One region of the Streptomyces sp. NPDC091289 genome, then DNA from elsewhere that is predicted to be linked to it. Evidence: predicted binding sites of a transcription regulator. Region 1 holds the regulator's gene; the other holds the start of a gene.
What was found. Region 1 encodes HspR, which represses chaperone genes until heat shock. Its sites were predicted from a motif close to TTGAGNNNNNNNNNCTCAA; they were not measured.
Positions count from the first base shown of each region.

Region 2: lon (endopeptidase La) is a predicted target of HspR. The motif match lies at 4,454-4,472, and genes of this name have one in related genera.

Region 1 covers NZ_JBIVUT010000004.1:282,026-291,276, forward strand. Annotated here, with positions in the region: gene ACIQPT_RS07150 ((Fe-S)-binding protein) at 1-631, opposite strand, end outside; gene ACIQPT_RS07155 (sugar transferase) at 729-1,655, opposite strand; gene dnaK (molecular chaperone DnaK) at 1,969-3,825, shown strand; gene grpE (nucleotide exchange factor GrpE) at 3,822-4,472, shown strand; gene dnaJ (molecular chaperone DnaJ) at 4,569-5,765, shown strand; gene ACIQPT_RS07175 (heat shock protein transcriptional repressor HspR) at 5,767-6,219, shown strand; gene ACIQPT_RS07180 (hypothetical protein) at 6,350-6,874, opposite strand; gene ACIQPT_RS07185 (hypothetical protein) at 6,948-7,346, opposite strand; gene ACIQPT_RS07190 (helix-turn-helix transcriptional regulator) at 7,433-8,275, opposite strand; gene ACIQPT_RS07195 (LuxR C-terminal-related transcriptional regulator) at 8,522-9,251, opposite strand, start outside.
Region 2 covers NZ_JBIVUT010000020.1:132,331-141,581, forward strand. Annotated here, with positions in the region: gene ACIQPT_RS26155 (hypothetical protein) at 1-275, shown strand, start outside; gene ACIQPT_RS26160 (MarR family winged helix-turn-helix transcriptional regulator) at 394-876, opposite strand; gene ACIQPT_RS26165 (polysaccharide deacetylase family protein) at 1,143-1,895, shown strand; gene lon (endopeptidase La) at 1,999-4,431, opposite strand; gene ACIQPT_RS26175 (spermidine synthase) at 4,724-5,410, shown strand; gene ACIQPT_RS26180 (response regulator transcription factor) at 5,645-6,382, shown strand; gene ACIQPT_RS26185 (ATP-binding protein) at 6,379-7,455, shown strand; gene ACIQPT_RS26190 (multifunctional oxoglutarate decarboxylase/oxoglutarate dehydrogenase thiamine pyrophosphate-binding subunit/dihydrolipoyllysine-residue succinyltransferase subunit) at 7,738-9,251, shown strand, end outside.

The DNA.
Region 1 (9,251 bases):
AGACCAGGTTCTGCAGCGTTTCGACGCTCAGCCCCTTGAAGGCCAGCACCAGGGGGTACGAGGCGAAGTACGCGGGCCCGTAGCTGTCCACGTGGTGCAGCGCGCCCTCAAGACCGCGGAGCAGCATGATCGCGGCGCCGATGATCAGGATGATCGCCTCGACGAAGTACGCCTGGCCCATCTTCGAGCCCGTGAAGCGCGACTTGCGGCCGGCCCGCGAGGGCAGGTTCAGCTGGCGGATCGCGATCAGGACGAGGATGCCGAGGGTCGTGCCGAGCGCGATGAACTCGATGTAGACCTCGTACGGCAGGAAGGTGCCGATGTACGGCAGCACCCAGTCGGCCTTGAAGAGCTGGCCGTACGCCGTGACGATCGTCAGGCCCAGCGTCAGGAAGCCGACCGCGACGAACCAGTGGGCGACGCCCACGATTCCCCAGCGGTTCATGCGGGTATGGCCGACGAACTCCTTGATCAGGGTGATCGTCCGCTGCTTGGGGTCGTCGGTGCGGCTGCCTGCCGGTACCGCCTGTCCGAGACGGACGAAGCGGTAGATCTGTGCGACGGCTCGGGCGACGAGCGCAACGCCGACCACCGTCAGCACCAGCGACACGATGATCGCGGCGAGTTGCATGAGTAGGGCTCCTCGGGCCTGCGAGAGCGGGATCCAGTTGACTACTGCCCACTACTACTAAGCAGTAACTTAATTAGTCTGTGCTGACACTATCCACTTAGTCCACCCCGCTGTAGCCGGACGGGCGGTGATCTGTGTCGCTCAGGTGTGCCTTGGTTCGGCGTGCCTTGGGGAGTGCCGTACGCAGGCAGTCGCGTACGGCTTCCGTCAGGATCGCCAGGTCGAGCACCACACCATGGTGCTCTGCGTAGTGCTGGTCCAGCAGGGCGGGGTCGTCCCACGGCATGCCGGAGCGGGCGCGCACCTGGGCCAGCCCGGTCAGGCCCGGTCGCATCTCCTGCCGCCACTGCCTGGCCCCCGGCCCCGCGGCGCGCGGGTCGCCCGGGGGCAGGGGGGCGGGGCCGACGAGGGCGAGTTCGCCCCGTACGACGTGGGGGAGCCGGGAAAGCACGTCCAGGCGGAAACGTCGCGTGCGCAGGGTGCGCAGTTCGAAGACCCGGCCGCCCAGACCGGTCCTGGGGCGGCGGTCCCAGGCGCCGCCCGGGGTGTGCCGCGCGGTCAGGGCGAGCGCTGTTACGGCGACGGCGGGGGCGGTCAGGATCAGCAGGGCGGTGCCGAGGGTCAGGTCCAGGACCCGTTCGGCCGTCGTACGCGGGGTGAAGTGGTCCGCCAGCCGCCCGGCCCGGTCGGTGAGGCCGGCCAGGCGTGCGGCGGGGCGCGAGGGGAAGTGGCTCCTGGCCGTTCCGGTCACTGCCGGGTAGGAGTGCGGGCGGCGCGGCTCCTCCGTCCCGTACGCCTCCGACCCGTACGCCTCCGTCCCGTACGGCTCCGAGCGGGGCTGGGGTGGTCGGCTCGGCTGGACCTGTGGGGTCTGTGGGGTCTGCGGGATCTGCCGGGTCTGCTGGTCTCCGTGGTTCTTCTGCTGATTCCTCTGGTTCGGCTTCTTCTGGCTCTTCCGGCTCTTCTGGGGCTTGTGAGTCTTCTGGTTCTTCTGCCGTACGCGCGGCTTCCTCGCGTTCTGCATCGCGCCCGCCCGGGGTTCGAGGTTCGATGGTGTGGCGATCCACGGTGAAACCTGCCGGTCGGTGACGGTTGTGACCGTCTCACGGCATTTTGTGACAGAACGATCCCATGGTGGGACGGTGGGGTGGGTGGTGCGCGCGGGGTGTGGCGTGCGCGGGTGGGGTGGTGGGGCAGCCCTGGCGGCCCTGTCAGTGCAGATGTGCTCTGCATAAGCACTTAAGTTGAGTGTGCCCGACTCAGGTCTGTTGACTCCGGGACCGGCGTCGTGCATTCTTGAGTCAGATCCACTCAAGTAGTCAGTTGGAGGAATTGAAATGGCACGTGCGGTCGGCATCGACCTGGGCACGACTAACTCCGTCGTCAGCGTTCTCGAAGGCGGCGAGCCCACCGTCATCACCAACGCCGAAGGCGCCAGGACCACGCCGTCCGTCGTCGCCTTCGCCAAGAACGGCGAGGTGCTCGTCGGCGAGGTCGCGAAGCGCCAGGCGGTCACCAACGTCGACAGGACCATCCGCTCCGTCAAGCGCCACATGGGCACTGACTGGAAGATCGACCTGGACGGCAAGAGCTTCAACCCGCAGCAGATGAGCGCCTTCATCCTGCAGAAGCTGAAGCGCGACGCCGAGTCCTACCTGGGCGAGAAGGTGACCGACGCGGTCATCACCGTCCCGGCGTACTTCAACGACTCCGAGCGTCAGGCGACCAAGGAGGCCGGTGAGATCGCGGGCCTCAACGTCCTGCGCATCGTCAACGAGCCGACCGCCGCCGCCCTGGCGTACGGCCTCGACAAGGACGACCAGACGATCCTCGTCTTCGACCTCGGTGGCGGCACCTTCGACGTGTCCCTCCTGGAGATCGGCGACGGCGTCGTCGAGGTGAAGGCCACCAACGGTGACAACCACCTCGGTGGTGACGACTGGGACCAGCGCGTCGTCGACTACCTGGTGAAGCAGTTCGCCAACGGGCACGGCGTGGACCTGTCCAAGGACAAGATGGCTCTCCAGCGTCTCCGCGAAGCCGCGGAGAAGGCGAAGATCGAGCTCTCGTCCTCGACCGAGACCACGATCAACCTGCCCTACATCACGGCGTCCGCCGAGGGCCCGCTGCACCTGGACGAGAAGCTCACGCGCTCGCAGTTCCAGCAGCTGACCGCGGACCTCCTGGACCGCTGCAAGACCCCGTTCCACAACGTCATCAAGGACGCGGGCATCCAGCTCTCCGAGATCGACCACGTCGTTCTCGTCGGTGGCTCCACCCGTATGCCCGCCGTCGCCGAGCTCGTCAAGGAGCTGACCGGCGGCCAGGACGCCAACAAGGGTGTGAACCCGGACGAGGTCGTCGCCATCGGCGCCGTGCTCCAGGCCGGTGTCCTCAAGGGCGAGGTCAAGGACGTCCTGCTCCTCGACGTCACCCCGCTGTCCCTCGGCATCGAGACCAAGGGAGGGATCATGACCAAGCTCATCGAGCGCAACACCACGATCCCGACCAAGCGTTCCGAGATCTTCACGACGGCCGAGGACAACCAGCCGTCCGTGCAGATCCAGGTCTACCAGGGCGAGCGCGAGATCGCGGCGTACAACAAGAAGCTCGGGATGTTCGAGCTGACCGGTCTGCCGCCGGCCCCGCGCGGTGTGCCGCAGATCGAGGTCGCCTTCGACATCGACGCCAACGGCATCATGCACGTCACGGCGAAGGACCTCGGCACCGGCAAGGAGCAGAAGATGACCGTCACCGGCGGCTCCTCGCTGCCGAAGGACGAGGTCAACCGGATGCGCGAAGAGGCCGAGAAGTACGCGGAGGAGGACCACGCCCGCCGCGAGGCCGCCGAGTCGCGCAACCAGGGCGAGCAGCTCGTCTACCAGACGGAGAAGTTCCTCAAGGACAACGAGGACAAGGTCCCCGCCGACGTCAAGACGGAGGTGGAGACCGCGGTCGGCGAGCTGAAGGAGAAGCTCAAGGGCGAGGACTCCGCCGAGATCCGTACGGCCACCGAGAAGGTCGCGGCCGTCTCCCAGAAGCTGGGCCAGGCGATGTACGCCAACGCCCAGGCCGAGGGTGCGACCCCGGGCGCCGAGGCCCCGGGCGACGACCAGGCCAAGGCCGCCGACGACGACGTCGTCGACGCCGAGATCGTGGACGACGAGAAGGACACCAAGGGCGGTGCGGCGTGACCGAGGAGACTCCGGGCTTCGAGGAGAAGCCCGACGTCCCCTCCGGCGCCAGCCCTGATGACGCCGAGCCGAAGGCTGCCGCCCCCTCCGAGGAGGAGGCGGCGGCCCCGGCCGGGGACACCGACCCGTCCGTCGGTCTGACCGCACAGCTGGACCAGGTACGCACCGCGCTCGGCGAGCGCACCGCGGACCTCCAGCGGCTTCAGGCCGAGTACCAGAACTACCGTCGCCGCGTCGAGCGGGACCGGGTCACGGTCAAGGAGATCGCTGTCGCGAACCTCCTGTCCGAGCTCCTGCCCGTGCTCGACGACGTCGGCCGCGCGCGGGAACACGGCGAGCTGGTCGGCGGCTTCAAGTCGGTGGCCGAATCGCTGGAGACCACCGTCGCGAAGCTGGGCCTCCAGCAGTTCGGCAAGGAGGGCGAGCCCTTCGACCCGACGATCCACGAGGCCCTGATGCACAGCTACGCGCCGGACGTCACCGAGACGACCTGCGTGGCGATCCTGCAGCCGGGGTATCGCATCGGCGAGCGCACCATCCGCCCCGCGCGGGTGGCCGTCGCCGAGCCGCAGCCGGGCGCCACGCCCGCCGCGGCCAAGGAAGAGAAGACTGACGACGAGGAGAGCGGTGGCACCGAGGAGGTCTGACGTCAAGGCGTCCGATCACCACGGTGCACACCGACCGGCCCGGCGGCCGGCCCACGGGCCGGCCGCTCGGCCGATCGTCCGGAAGGAGGGACGTCGATGAGCACGAAGGACTTCGTCGAGAAGGACTACTACAAGGTCCTCGGCGTCCCCAAGGACGCCACCGACGCCGAGGTCAAGAAGGCGTACCGGAAGCTCGCCCGCGAGTTCCACCCGGACGCCAACAAGGGTGACGCCAAGGCGGAGGAGCGCTTCAAGGAGATCTCCGAGGCGAACGACATCCTCGGTGACCCCAAGAAGCGCAAGGAGTACGACGAGGCGCGCGCCCTCTTCGGCAACGGCGGCTTCCGGCCCGGCCCCGGTGGTGCGGGCGGCAACTTCAACTTCGACCTGGGCGACCTCTTCGGCGGGGGCGCCCCGGGCGGCGGACAGGGCGGTGCGGGCGGCGGCTTCGGCGCTGGCGGCGGGGGCGGTCTCGGCGACGTCTTCGGCGGGCTGTTCAACCGCGGCGGCGCGGGCACCCGCGTCCAGCCGAAGCGCGGCCAGGACATCGAGTCCGAGGTGACGCTCAGCTTCACCGAGGCGGTCGACGGGGCCACGGTCCCGCTGCGGATGTCCAGCCAGGCGCCCTGCAAGGCGTGTTCCGGCACCGGCGACAAGAACGGCACCCCCAGGGTCTGCCCGACCTGTGTCGGCACCGGCCAGGTCTCGCGCGGCAGCGGCGGCGGTTTCTCGCTCACCGACCCCTGTGTGGACTGCAAGGGCCGGGGCCTCATCGCCCAGGACCCCTGCGACGTCTGCAAGGGCAGCGGCCGGGCGAAGTCGGCGCGCACCATGCAGGTGAGGATCCCGGCGGGCGTCTCCGACGGCCAGCGGATCCGGCTGCGCGGCAAGGGCGGCGCGGGCGAACGCGGCGGTCCGGCCGGCGATCTGTACGTCGTCGTCCACGTCGACGCCCACCCGGTCTTCGGCCGCAAGGGCGACAACCTCACGGTCACCGTGCCCGTCACCTACCCGGAGGCGACACTCGGCGGCGAGGTCAAGGTCCCGACCCTCGGTGGCCCCCCGGTCACCCTGAAGCTTCCCCCCGGCACCCCCAACGGGCGTACGATGCGCGCCCGGGGCAAGGGCGCGGTGCGCAAGGACGGCACCCGCGGCGACCTGTTGGTCACCGTGGAGGTCGCGGTCCCCAGGGACCTGGGCCAGGAGGCCAGGGACGCCCTGGAGGCCTACCGGAAGGCGACCGCGGACGAGGACCCGCGGGCGGAACTGTTCCAGGCTGCGAAGGGAGCTTGAGATGGACGGCCGTCGACGCAATCCGTACCAGCTGACCGATGAGACCCCGGTGTACGTGATCTCGATCGCGGCCCAGCTCTCGGGTCTCCATCCGCAGACGCTGCGCCAGTACGACCGTCTCGGCCTGGTCTCCCCGGACCGTACGGCCGGGCGCGGCCGACGCTACTCGGCCCGCGACATCGAGCTGCTGCGCACCGTGCAGCAGTTGTCGCAGGACGAGGGCATCAACCTCGCGGGCATCAAGCGGATCATCGAGCTGGAGAACCAGGTGGCCGCGCTCCAGCAGCGCGTCGCCGAGCTCTCGGCGGCGGTGGACGGTGCGGCGGTCGCCATGCAGCAGCGCGAGGCCCAGGTGCACGCCTCGTACCGCCGGGACCTGGTGCCGTACCAGGACGTGCAGCAGACCAGCGCGCTGGTGGTCTGGCGGCCGAAGCCGAAGCGGCCGACGGACTAGCGGGAGCCTGCTTTCGCGTTACGGGGCCGGCTTGGAGCTTAGAACTTGGAGCCTGCCTTCGTGTCACGGGGCCGGGAGAGCGTTCATCCGCTCTCCCGGCCCCTTCGCATGGGCCGTGCCCGTCCGGTTCCTACGGCAGGGCGGTGCTGATCGCGTCGACCGCCATCATCCACATCGGCTGGCCGCCGGTGCCGAACGCGGCGGCCAGCGCGTAGCCGACCGCCGCGTCGGCCGGCTCGACCGCGGCCCCGTCCCGCCACTCGGCGATCACCCGCCGGTCGCCGTCCGAGGAGAAGTCCCCGATGTGCTTGCCGTTCCGGGTCAGCCGGCTGCTCGGGATCGAGTCGGGCACGAGCCGGTAGGACGTACCCGCGCGGCGGACGTCGACCCGGTAGGAGCGGCGGCGGAGCTTCCCCTTCCCGGGCGCGATCGTCGCCTCGCGGCCGTCCACGGTGAGCGTGAGGTGGCGGGGGTCGCGGGTGCCGATGAGGATGTGGTCGTCGACCTCGGCGCCGGGGGCGCGGGTGAGGACGACGCGGGGGATTCTCTCCCCGCTCACGACGAGCATCTCGCCGTGCTCGCCGGTGAGTTCGACCAGGATGTCCCCGTGGTGGTCGTCCTCGACGGCGGCGGGTATGGGTGTGGTGTCGGTCATCTGGGCTTCGTGGTCCTTCGGTCGCGCGGAGAGTTCGTCGTCAGGTCGGTCAGGACTGACGTACGGGATCCTCTCAGGAGGCGACGGCGGGGAGGGGAGCCCGGCCGCCTCCCTCGGCCACGAGCATGACGGTACGCATGAGGTGGCCGCCGTCCTCCCCGGCGGTGAGGACAGCCGCCGCGCCGTTGCGGTGGGCCACCTCGGCGGTGACCCGGTCGCCCGGCGAGACGAAGACGGCGAACGCCTGATGGAGCGCCAACTCGCGGAGGACGTACAGCTGGTTGCGCAGCGGCTCGGCCCGTCCGGAGCGGGCGTCCAGCAGGATCACGTCCGGGCGGTGCGCCGCGACGCACGGCAGGAGGGAGTCCGGCGGGTGCCAGGGGGCGAGGGTCACGTGACCGGTCGCCTGGAGCGTCTTCCGGATCGTCCGGTGGAAGGCCACGCCGTCGGTTGCCAGGACGGCCTGGATCACGGTTCCCCCTGAGGATGACGCCCGGTGGCCACCACCATGCCCTTCGGGCGACGAGCCGGCCACCCCCAACTTGCTGCAGTGCACCATCAGGACCCGTCGCCCCTCCCGTGCGCGGCCCTTCGGTCCGTGCTCGCGTCGCGGCCGGCCTCCGCGATCCCGGAGCGGGCGAGGAGGGCGCCGAGGTGGGTGCGGCTGGTGGCGCCGAGGGTCTGCATGAGTTTGGCGATGTGGGCGCGGCAGGTGCGGACGCTGATGCCCATCTTGCGGGCGACGACGTCGTCGACGTGGCCTTCGGTGAGGAGGCGGGCGATGCTGCGCTGCACGGCGGTGACGGGGGTGCCGGGGGCCGTGGTCGGGAGGGGGTCACCGAAGGGAGTGGCTCCGGCCCACAGGACGTCGTAGACATGAGTGAGGTAGCGGACGAGGGCTGGGTGTGTGATGCGAAGGGCGACGTCGCGTTGAGGTGAGATCGAGATGTAGGCGGCCTGGTCGAAGATGAACATCCGCTCAGCGGTCTGCTCCATGGTGCGGATCCGCAGGTTCCCGTGCGGCAGTCGGTCCACGTACCGCTTCAGGTTCGGGTTGTAGCGCGCGGAGTGCTGGTAGAGGTGACGCATGGCCACGCCGCGCCGGAGGGGCTCTATCGCTCTCGCCCGCGCCTGTTCCAGCATTTCGTCGGGGCGTTTGCTGCCCGGGTGCAGGGTCAGGATGTGCCGCTCGGCAGCCAGGGCCGACTCCTCGACGGAGGCCTGGATCGCGGGCTTCCCCTCAAGCCTGGTGATGGCGGTGTCGAGGGCAGGGAAGGTGATCGAGGTGAGCGACGTCAGCGTGTTGATCATGGAGTTCGAGGAGGCCAGTTGCTCGGACACATCGCGCGCCAGCGAACCGAGCAGTGCCGTGAGGGTGGCAGGCGTCGGCGTGGGGAGCATTCTGTCGGCATCGTGAGGGTCGGGGCGGAGCAGTCCGAGAGCGACGAGACAGGGCGCACCGATGAGGCTCTGGAGTGAGATGTCGCCGCTTTGGAGCGCTGCGGAGTAGAGCCGCATCCCTTGCTCGCAGAGCTCTTCAGGGGCATGAGGGGCATGGGAGGGGTGAGTGGGAGGAGAGGGGTGAAGCGGTTTCGGTACCCGGAATTCCGCCCCTGTGTGCATGCCACCCCTCCAGCTGCCTGCGCGTCAGAGTCCGTGTGAGTTGGCTTCGATGATGCCCGATTCGATGAGGAGGGCGCCGAGGTGGGTGCGGCTGGTGGCGCCGAGGGTCTGCATGAGTTTGGCGATGTGGGCGCGGCAGGTGCGGACGCTGATGCCCATCTTGCGGGCCACGACGTCGTCGACATGGCCTTCGGTGAGGAGCCGGGCGATGCTGCGCTGGACGGTGGTGACGGGGGTGCCGGGGGCCGTGGTCGGGAGGGGGTCGGTGTACGGGGTCGCCTGGGCCCAGAGGACTTCGTAGACGTGGACCAGATAGCGGACCAGTGCGGGGTGGTGGATCTCCAGGGCGGATTCGAGGCCGGGGGCGGCGGGAATGTACGCGACCTTCCGGTCGAAGACGATCAGGCGGTCGATCGCCTGCTCCATGGTGCGTACTTCCAGGTGCCCCGGGGGCAGTTGGTCCAGGTATTCGGCGAATCGCCTGCTGTAGCGCACCGGGTGCTGGTAGAGGTGGCGCATGCGGCCGCCGCCGGCGATGACGGCTTGGGCGTTCTCCAGGCCCTGGCGCAGGTTGCTCACCATGCGATTGCCGCCCGGCTGTGCGGTGAGGACTTCGTCATGGGCGGTACGGGAAGCCTCTCGCAGTGCCGCGACGATGCGTTCTTGCCCTTCGATGACGGTGATGGCCGGATTCGGGGGGTGGGTGGAGACCGAGGTGAGCGGCACCAGGGCGTCGACGAGCTCCGCGGTGGCG
Region 2 (9,251 bases), on a different contig from region 1:
ATCCGTCGGTGGCGGCGCGCGCGGTGACGGGCAGCACCCCGGCGTCCGGCGTCCGGGCCATCGCCGCGCTCACGGACGGGGCGGCCCGCTGGACGGAGGTGTTCGGCGAGGGCGACTGGACACAGACGCTGGGGCTGCTGCGGAAGGCGGGGCCGCAGGGGCTGATCGACCGGGTGCGGGAGCTGGAGGCCGCCGACGCGGAGGCCGGGCGCGTACGGCTGGGGCGCGGCAAGACGCACGACGACGCCACCGCGCTCCTGGTGGAGCTGGACTGAGCGCGACGGCGCCGGGCCGGCTTCCGGAGCGACTTCCGGCGGGCGCGCCGGTTACGGAGCCGCCCCGGGCTGGCGCGCCGATTACGGAGCCACCCCGGGCGGACGCGACGGTGGCGGGTCAGCTCTCGGCGCGGGCGTTCAGCTGGTGCAGCAGCCGGGCCAGTTCGGCGATCTCGGCCCGGTCCCAGCCGGCCAGCTTGCGTACGTAGCGCCCGCGGCGGGCGTCCCGGACGCTGCGGAAGCGGGCCAGGCCGTCGTCGGTGAGATGGACGAGCCAGGCGCGACCGTCGGCCGGGTCGGGTTCGCGGGCCACCAGCCCGAGGTTCTCCAGCGAGTGCAGCTGACGGCTCATGGTGGCCTTGCCGACGCCGAAGTACGCGGCCAGCTCGGTGGCCCGCTGCCGGCCCGCCGCCTCCAGGCGGACGAGCAGGCCGTAGGCGGCGGGCTCCAGTTCGGGGTGGACCTCCCGGGCCATCTCGCCCGAGCTGGCGCGTGCCCGGCGCAGGAACACGGCCAACTCACGCTCCAGCGCCAGGAATTCGTGGTCCACACCGCTACCGTCCGGCGCACCGGGCTCCGGATCGCTGTCGTTCCCGCGCACGTCAGTACCCCTCGTACGGTTTCCTGCCGATGAAAGCTGCCTCCGCGACCGGTCGACGCCGCAGCTCGGCCAGTATTTCGCAGGAGTGGACCGGCAGCCGCACCTCGGGGCTCTTCCGCACCTGGGTCACCGGGGCTCTCGCCGCCCGGAGCGCCACTGCGCACCCCGCTATGCACTCCGCGTATACGCACTGTGTATAGTCCTCGGCGTACCGCACACCTGTGCGGATTTTCCGCACAGAGGAGTGATGCGTCGTGCCCAGAAAGATGCCGTTGTCAGGGATGGGGTTGACCGCGGCGCTGGTGACGGCGCTCACACTGACGTTGAGCGGCTGCTCGATGGACACGACGGCGCCGGGCTCGGCCCGGGGCGAGGCGGCCTCGGACGCCAAGGGCTCGTTCGGGCCGGTGGACTGCCGCAAGGCCAAGTGCATCGCCCTGACCTTCGACGCGGGGCCGGGCAAGGACACCCCGGAGCTGCTGGACATCCTCAAGGAGAAGAAGGTGCACGCCACCTTCTTCCTGCTGGGCAAGCACCACGTCATCAAGCACCCCGACGTGGTGCAGCGCATCGAGGACGAGGGTCACGAGGTCGCCAACCACACCTGGACGCACCAGGTCCTCACCGACCGGAAGCCGGACGAGATACGCGCCGAGCTGGAGAAGACCCAGCTGGCCATCGAGAAGATCACCGGCAAGAAGCCCCGGCTGATGCGCCCGCCGCAGGGCCGCACCGACGACACGGTCTCGGACATCAGCAAGGACCTGGGGCTCTCCCAGGTGCTGTGGAGCGCCACCGCCAAGGACTACTCGACCAATGACTCCGCGCTGATCAAGAAGCGGATCCTGGACCAGGCGAGCAAGGACGGCATCATCCTGCTCCACGACATCTACAAGGGCACCGTGCCCGCCGTGCCCGGGATCATCGACGCGCTCCAGAAGGACGGCTACACCTTCGTGACCGTCCCCGAACTGATGGCCCCCGCCGAGCCGGAGCCGGGCACGATCTACCGCCCCTGACCGGTACGTACGGCACACGGAACGGCCCGCCCCCCGTTGACTCGGGAAGCGGGCCGTCCGTACCGGTCGCGTACCTGATACCGCGCCCGTCACTGCGTGGCGGTCAGGCCGCGGCCGGGATCCTGCCCCCCGTCCGGTCCTCGGTCCGGGCCGAGGCCGGGGCGAGGGCGATCTCCAGCACCTGGCGGACGTCGGTGACCGGGTGGACGTCCAGCTTCTCCAGCACCTCGGCCGGCACGTCGTCCAGGTCGGCCTCGTTGCGCTGCGGGATCACCACGGTGGTGATGCCCGCGCGGTGGGCCGCCAGCAGCTTCTGCTTGAGGCCGCCGATCGGCAGCACCCGTCCGGTCAGCGACACCTCACCGGTCATCGCCACATCCGTACGGACGAGGCGTCCGGAGAGCAGCGAGGCCAGCGCGGTCGTCAGGGTGATACCGGCGCTCGGGCCGTCCTTCGGGACCGCGCCCGCCGGGAAGTGGATGTGCACACCCCGGTCCTTGAGGTCCGCGACCGGCAGCTCCAGCTCCGCGCCGTGCGACCGCAGGAAGCTCAGCGCGATCTGCGCCGACTCCTTCATGACGTCCCCGAGCTGACCGGTCAGGGTCAGTCCGGACGCCCCGGTCTCCGGGTCGGCGAGCGACGCCTCGACGAAGAGGACATCACCGCCCGCCCCGGTCACCGCGAGCCCGGTGGCCACGCCCGGCACCGCCGTGCGGCGCTCGGCCGGGTCCTGGGCGGACTCGGGCACGTGGTGCGGTCGGCCGATGAGGCCGCGCAGATCGGCGTCGGTCACCGTGAACGGCAGCTCGCGGTCGCCCAGTTCGTGCTGGGCCGCGACCTTGCGGAGCAGCCGGGCGACGGCCCGCTCCAGATTCCGTACGCCCGCCTCGCGGGTGTACTCACCGGCCAGCTTGCGCAGCGCCGACTCCTCCAGGGCCACCTCGTCCTTCTCCAGACCCGCTCGCTCCAGCTGGCGCGGGAGCAGGTGGTCCCGGGCGATGACGACCTTCTCGTCCTCGGTGTAGCCGTCGAGGCGGACCAGCTCCATGCGGTCGAGCAGGGCCTCCGGGATGGCTTCGAGGACGTTGGCCGTGGCCAGGAAGACGACGTCGCTGAGGTCGAGCTCGACCTCCAGGTAGTGGTCGCGGAAGGTGTGGTTCTGCGCCGGGTCGAGGACTTCGAGGAGGGCGGCGGCCGGGTCGCCCCGGAAGTCGGAGCCGACCTTGTCGATCTCGTCGAGCAGGACGACCGGGTTCATCGAACCGGCCTCCTTGATGGCCCGCACGATCCGGCCGGGCAGCGCCCCCACGTACGTACGCCGGTGGCCGCGGATCTCCGCCTCGTCCCGGACACCGCCGAGCGCGACGCGGACGAACTTGCGGCCCATGGCGTGCGCGACGGACTCCCCGAGCGAGGTCTTGCCGACGCCGGGCGGGCCCACGAGGGCGAGGACCGCGCCGCCGCGACGGCCGCCCACGACGCCCAGGCCCCGGTCGGCGCGGCGCTTGCGCACCGCGAGGTACTCGGTGATGCGTTCCTTCACGTCGGCGAGGCCGGCGTGCTCGGCGTCCAGGATCTCCTGGGCGCCGCGGATGTCGTAGGCGTCCTCGGTCCGCTCGGTCCACGGCAGTTCGAGGACGGTGTCCAGCCAGGTGCGGATCCAGGAGCCCTCGGGAGACTGGTCGCTGGACCGCTCCAGCTTCTCGACCTCCTTGAGCGCGGCCTCGCGGACGTGCTCGGGCAGGTCGGCGGCCTCGACGCGGGTCCGGTAGTCGTCGGACTCGTCCTCCGGGTCGCCGTTGAGCTCGGAGAGCTCCTTGCGTACGGCGTCCAGCTGGCGGCGCAGCAGGAATTCGCGCTGCTGCTTGTCGACGCCGTCCTGGACGTCCTTGGCGATGGATTCGGCCACGTCCTGTTCGGCGAGGTGCTCGCTCAGCCACTGGATGGCGAGCCTCAGCCGGGCGATCGGGTCCACGGTCTCCAGGAGCTGGACCTTCTGGGCGGTGGTGAGGAACGGCGAGTATCCGGAGTTGTCGGCGAGCGCGGAGACATCGTCGATCTGCTGGACCCGGTCCACGACCTGCCAGGCGCCGCGCTTCTTCAGCCAGCTGGTGGCGAGCGCCTTGTACTCCTTGACGAGCTCGGCGGCGGAGCCGGGCAGCGGGTCGGGGGCGGCGGTGTCGAGGACGGTGCCCTCGACCCAGAGCGCCCGGCCGGGGCCGCTGGTCCCGGCGCCGATGCGGACCCGGTCGCGGGCCCGGATGAGTGCGCCCGGGTCGCCGTCCGACAGGCGTCCGACCTGCTCGACGGTGCCGAGGACGCCGGTCCCCGTGTACGTCCCGTCGATCCGCGGGACCAGCAGCACCTCGGGCTTGCCGCCGCCGGGGCGGGCGGCGGCCTGCGCGGCCTCGACGGCGGCGCGCACCTCGGTGTCGGACAGGTCCAGCGGCACCACCATGCCGGGCAGGACGACCTCGTCGTCGAGCGGCAGCACGGGCAGGTCGATCGGTGTGAACGCCTGGGACTCGTTAGTCATGATCTCCCCTTCGGCAGGCAAGTTGAGCTATGTGGACTCAATGCTCCTGAGCCGCCGAATGTTCCCCAGCACTTGTTCGCTCTGAGCGATCAGGCACGTTCCGGTCCCCGGGCCGCCTTTACGGCAGCACCGCGGGACGGACCGTTGTTCCCCGCCCCCGGAGGGGGAACCCGCTGGCATTCCCCCCGGGCGGCGGGACAGGATGGCGGACACCGACCGCTACGACCGGAGACCGGAGAGCCACACCATGTCTTCGATGGACGCGATGTCCGCACCGCACGCCCCGGCCCCGATGCCGACGCGCCCCGCCGACGGCACCCCCTTCGTCCTCGACCGCCGCGAGGGCCCCTTCGGCGAGGTCGTCCTGCGGGGGCGCGGCGAGCACTTCGAGATCATCGCCAACGGCTGCTTCCTGATGGACACCTCCGACGGGCGTTCCGAGCGGCTGCTGATCGACGCCGCGCTGGCCGCCCTGCCCGCCGGGCGCACCGGCCCGTCCGTGCTGATCGGCGGTCTGGGCGTCGGGTTCTCGCTGGTGCGGGCCGCCGAGGAGGGGCGTTGGGGGCGGATCGTGGTCGTGGAGCGGGAGCAGGCGATCGTGGACTGGCACCGGGCCGGGCCGCTGGACCGGATCTCCGGGCCGGCGCTGGCCGACCCCCGGACCGGGATCCTGCACACGGATCTCGTCGCCCACCTCCGTACGGCCACGGAGCGTTACGACGCGCTCTGCCTGGACATCGACAACGGGCCCGACTGGACGGTCACGGAGGACAACGGAAGCCTCTACTCCGCCGCCGGACTCGCGCACTGTCACGACCGGCTGACCCCGGGCGGCGTGCTCGCCGTCTGGTCCGCGCAGCCGTCGACGGCCTTCGAACAGGCGTTGCGGAATGCCGGGTTCAGCGGGGTTAGGACGGAAGAGGTGGCCGTTGCCCGAGGTGTGCCCGACGTGGTCCATCTCGCACTCCGGGCCGCCTGAACCCCCCTCCCGGTATGCACGGCCCGGCGGTGGCACGGGTCAACCGGTACAAGGACGACGATCCGGTTGCCCGGCAGGCATGAACGCGCACCTCCGGGGCAACACCCTGCGTAGCCGGGAGCCCTCCGCTGCCTTTACGCTGCTGACCGGCACACGGGATCACCCACGAAATCCACGAGCGAAGACCGTGCCTCCGGGGGAATGGCTCCCGCGAGAACGGGCAGGGGCGGGGCGATGGAACAGACACACACCACCCACAACGGCGTCGCGGCCACCCCGGGGGCTCAGCGCCGGGTGCTGGTGGTCGAGGACGACGCCACGATCGTCGACGCCATTTCCGCCCGGCTGCGGGCGGAGGGCTTCCTGGTGCAGACCGCGCTGGACGGCCCCGCGGCCGTGGACGCGGCCGAGGCCTGGCAGCCCGACCTGATGGTGCTCGACATCATGCTTCCCGGCTTCGACGGCCTGGAGGTCTGCCGCCGGGTGCAGGCGCAGCGCCCGGTGCCGGTGCTGATGCTCACCGCACGCGACGACGAGACCGACATGCTGGTCGGGCTCGGGGTCGGCGCCGACGACTACATGACCAAGCCGTTCTCCATGCGGGAGCTGGCCGCCCGGGTGCACGTGCTGCTGCGGCGGGTGGAGCGGGCCGCGCTGGCCGCCGTCACCCCGCGCAGCGGGATACTGCGTCTGGGTGAGCTGGAGATCGACCACGCGCAGCGCCGGGTCCGGGTGCGCGCCGAGGACGTCCACCTCACGCCGACCGAGTTCGACCTGCTGGTCTGCCTCGCCAACACCCCGCGTGCGGTGCTCTCCCGGGAGCAGCTGCTGGCCGAGGTGTGGGACTGGGCGGACGCCTCGGGCACCCGCACGGTCGACAGTCACATCAAGGCGCTGCGCCGGAAGATCGGCGCGGAGCGGATCCGTACCGTGCACGGCGTGGGCTACGCCCTGGAGACTCCGGCGCCATGACCTGGCCAGGGCCCGGAATGCGGTCCTTCTCCATCAAGGCCAAGCTGGGCACGCTCGTCGTGGTCTCGGTGTTCATCACCACCGGGCTGCTGATCGTCGCCCTGCGGACCCGCACCGAGTTCCAGTTCATCACCGTGTTCTCGGTGATCGCGACGCTGCTGATCACCCAGTTCGTGGCGCACGGTCTGACGGCGCCGCTGGACGAGATGAGAGCGGTGGCCCGGTCCATCTCGCACGGCGACTACACGCGCCGGGTGAGCGGTGCCGGGCGGCGGGACGAGCTGGGCGATCTGGCTCAGACGATCAACCGCATGGCGGACGATCTGGAGGCGGAGGACCGGCATCGAAAAGAGCTGGTCGCCAATGTCAGCCATGAGCTGCGCACCCCCATCGCGGCGCTGAGAGCCGTGCTGGAGAACGTGGTGGACGGGGTGTCCGCCGCCGATCCGGAGACGATGCGCACGGCGCTGAAGCAGACGGAGCGGCTGGGCCGGCTGGTCGAGACGCTGCTGGACCTGTCGCGGCTGGACAACGGGGTGGTGGCGCTCAAGGCACGCCGTTTCGAGGTGTGGCCGTATCTCTCGGGCGTACTGAAAGAGGCCAATCTCGCCGCCTCGCACCGACGTCTGTCGTCCGGTTCGGGCAACCACTCCCGTACGGACGTCCATCTGCACCTGGACGTCTCACCGCCGGAGCTCACCGCGCACGCGGACGCCGAGCGGCTGCACCAGGTGGTCGCCAACCTCATCGACAACGCGGTCAAGCACAGCCCGCCGCACGGCCGGGTGACGGTGCTCGCGCGGCGCGGGGCCTACCCCGAGTCGCTGGAGCTGGAGGTCGTCGACGAGGGGCCCGGCATCCCGGAGGCGGAGCGCCACCGGGTGTTCGAGCGCTTCAACCGGGGTCAGGCGCCGTCCCCGCACGGTCCGGGGAGCGACGGCGGTACGGGACTGGGTCTGGCCATCGCCCGTTGGGCGGTCGATCTGCACGGCGGCCGGATCGGGGTGGCCGAATCCGTACGGGGCTGCCGCATCCAGGTCACCCTCCCGGGAATTCCCGGGCAGCGCGGTTGACGGCGCGGTTGACATAGGGTCGAACCGGAAGGGCGCGTTCATCCGTGTCCTGCCAGCAAGGGACCGCCAGGGGATGCGGTCGGAAGACCGTCCCTGTGGTCCTGCGTACCCGAAGTGCAGTGGAACCTCGCTTGTTTCCCGCCATTTCCTGCGCCGAAACCCGCCTTCCGATGTGATGTGCACGACGAAGCACCGGCCCGGCCTGCAAGGAACGGTTCGGGGGGCGTAGCCTTGATTTCCGCTGTCCATCACCTTGTGAAGCGGAAGAGGGCGGTTGCCGCCGTGTCGTCTCAGTCCCCCAGTAACTCGAGCATCTCGACCGACCAAGCCGGACCGGGCACCAACCCGGCCGCGGCGTTCGGCGCCAATGAATGGCTCGTCGACGAGATCTACCAGCAGTACCTCCAGGATCCCAGTTCGGTCGATCGCGCCTGGTGGGACTTCTTCGCCGACTACAAGCCGGGTGCCTCCGGCACGGCGGACAAGCCCGTTCCCGGCGCCCCGGTGACGGAGGCTCCGGCCTCCGCCGCACCGGCCGCGCCCGCTCCGGCGGCCGCCCCGGCCCCGGCGAAGGCCGCGCCCGCAGCCGCTCCGGCGGCTCCCGCGCAGCCCGCACCGGCCAAGGCCGCCCCGGCGGCCCCGGCCCCGGCTCCGGCGAAGCCCGCGACGGCGAAGCCCGCCGCCGCGCCCGCCAAGGCCGACGAGGCCACCGAGGCCCCGGCCGGCCCGGAGTACGTGACGCTGCGCGGCCCCTCGGCCGCCGTCGCGAAGAACATGAACGCCTCGCTGGAGCTGCCGACGGCCACATCCGTCCGCGCGGTCCCGGTGAAGCTGCTCTTCGACAACCGCATCGTCATCAACAACCACCTCAAGCGCGCCCGCGGCGGGAAGATCTCCTTCACGCACCTCATCGGGTACGCGATGGTGCAGGCCCTCAAGGCCATGCCGTCGATGAACTACTCCTTCGCCACGAAGGACGGCAAGCCGACCCTGGTCAAGCCGGAGCACATCAACCTGGGTCTGGCCATCGACCTGGTGAAGCCGAACGGCGACCGCCAGCTGGTCGTCGCGGCCATCAAGAAGGCCGAGACGCTCAACTTCTTCGAGTTCTGGCAGGCGTACGAGGACATCGTCCGGCGCGCCCGCATCGGCAAGCTCGGCATGGACGACTTCTCCGGCGTCACCGCCTCGCTGACCAACCCCGGCGGCATCGGCACCGTTCACTCGGTGCCCCGCCTGATGCCCGGTCAGGGCCTCATCATGGGCGTCGGCGCGATGGACTACCCGGCGGAGTTCCAGGGCACGTCGCAGGACACCCTGAACAAGCTCGGCATCTCGAAGGTCATGACGCTGACGTCGACCTACGACCACCGGGTCATCCAGGGCGCCGCCTCCGGCGAGTTCCTGCGGGTCCTCTCCCAGCTGCTGCTCGGCGAGAACGAGTTCTACGACGAGATCTTCAAGGCGCTGCGCATCCCCTACGAGCCGGTCCGCTGGCTCAAGGACATCGACGCCTCGCACGACGACGACGTCACCAAGGCCGCGCGGGTCTTCGAGCTGATCCACTCCTACCGGGTCCGCGGCCACGTCATGGCCGACACCGACCCGCTGGAGTACCACCAGCGCAAGCACCCCGACCTGGACATCACCGAGCACGGCCTCACCCTGTGGGACCTGGAGCGGTCCTTCGCGGTCGGCGGGTTCGCCGGCAAGACGATGATGAAGCTCCGCGACATCCTCGGCGTGCTCCGTGAGTCGTACTGCCGCACCACCGGCATCGAGTTCATGCACATCCA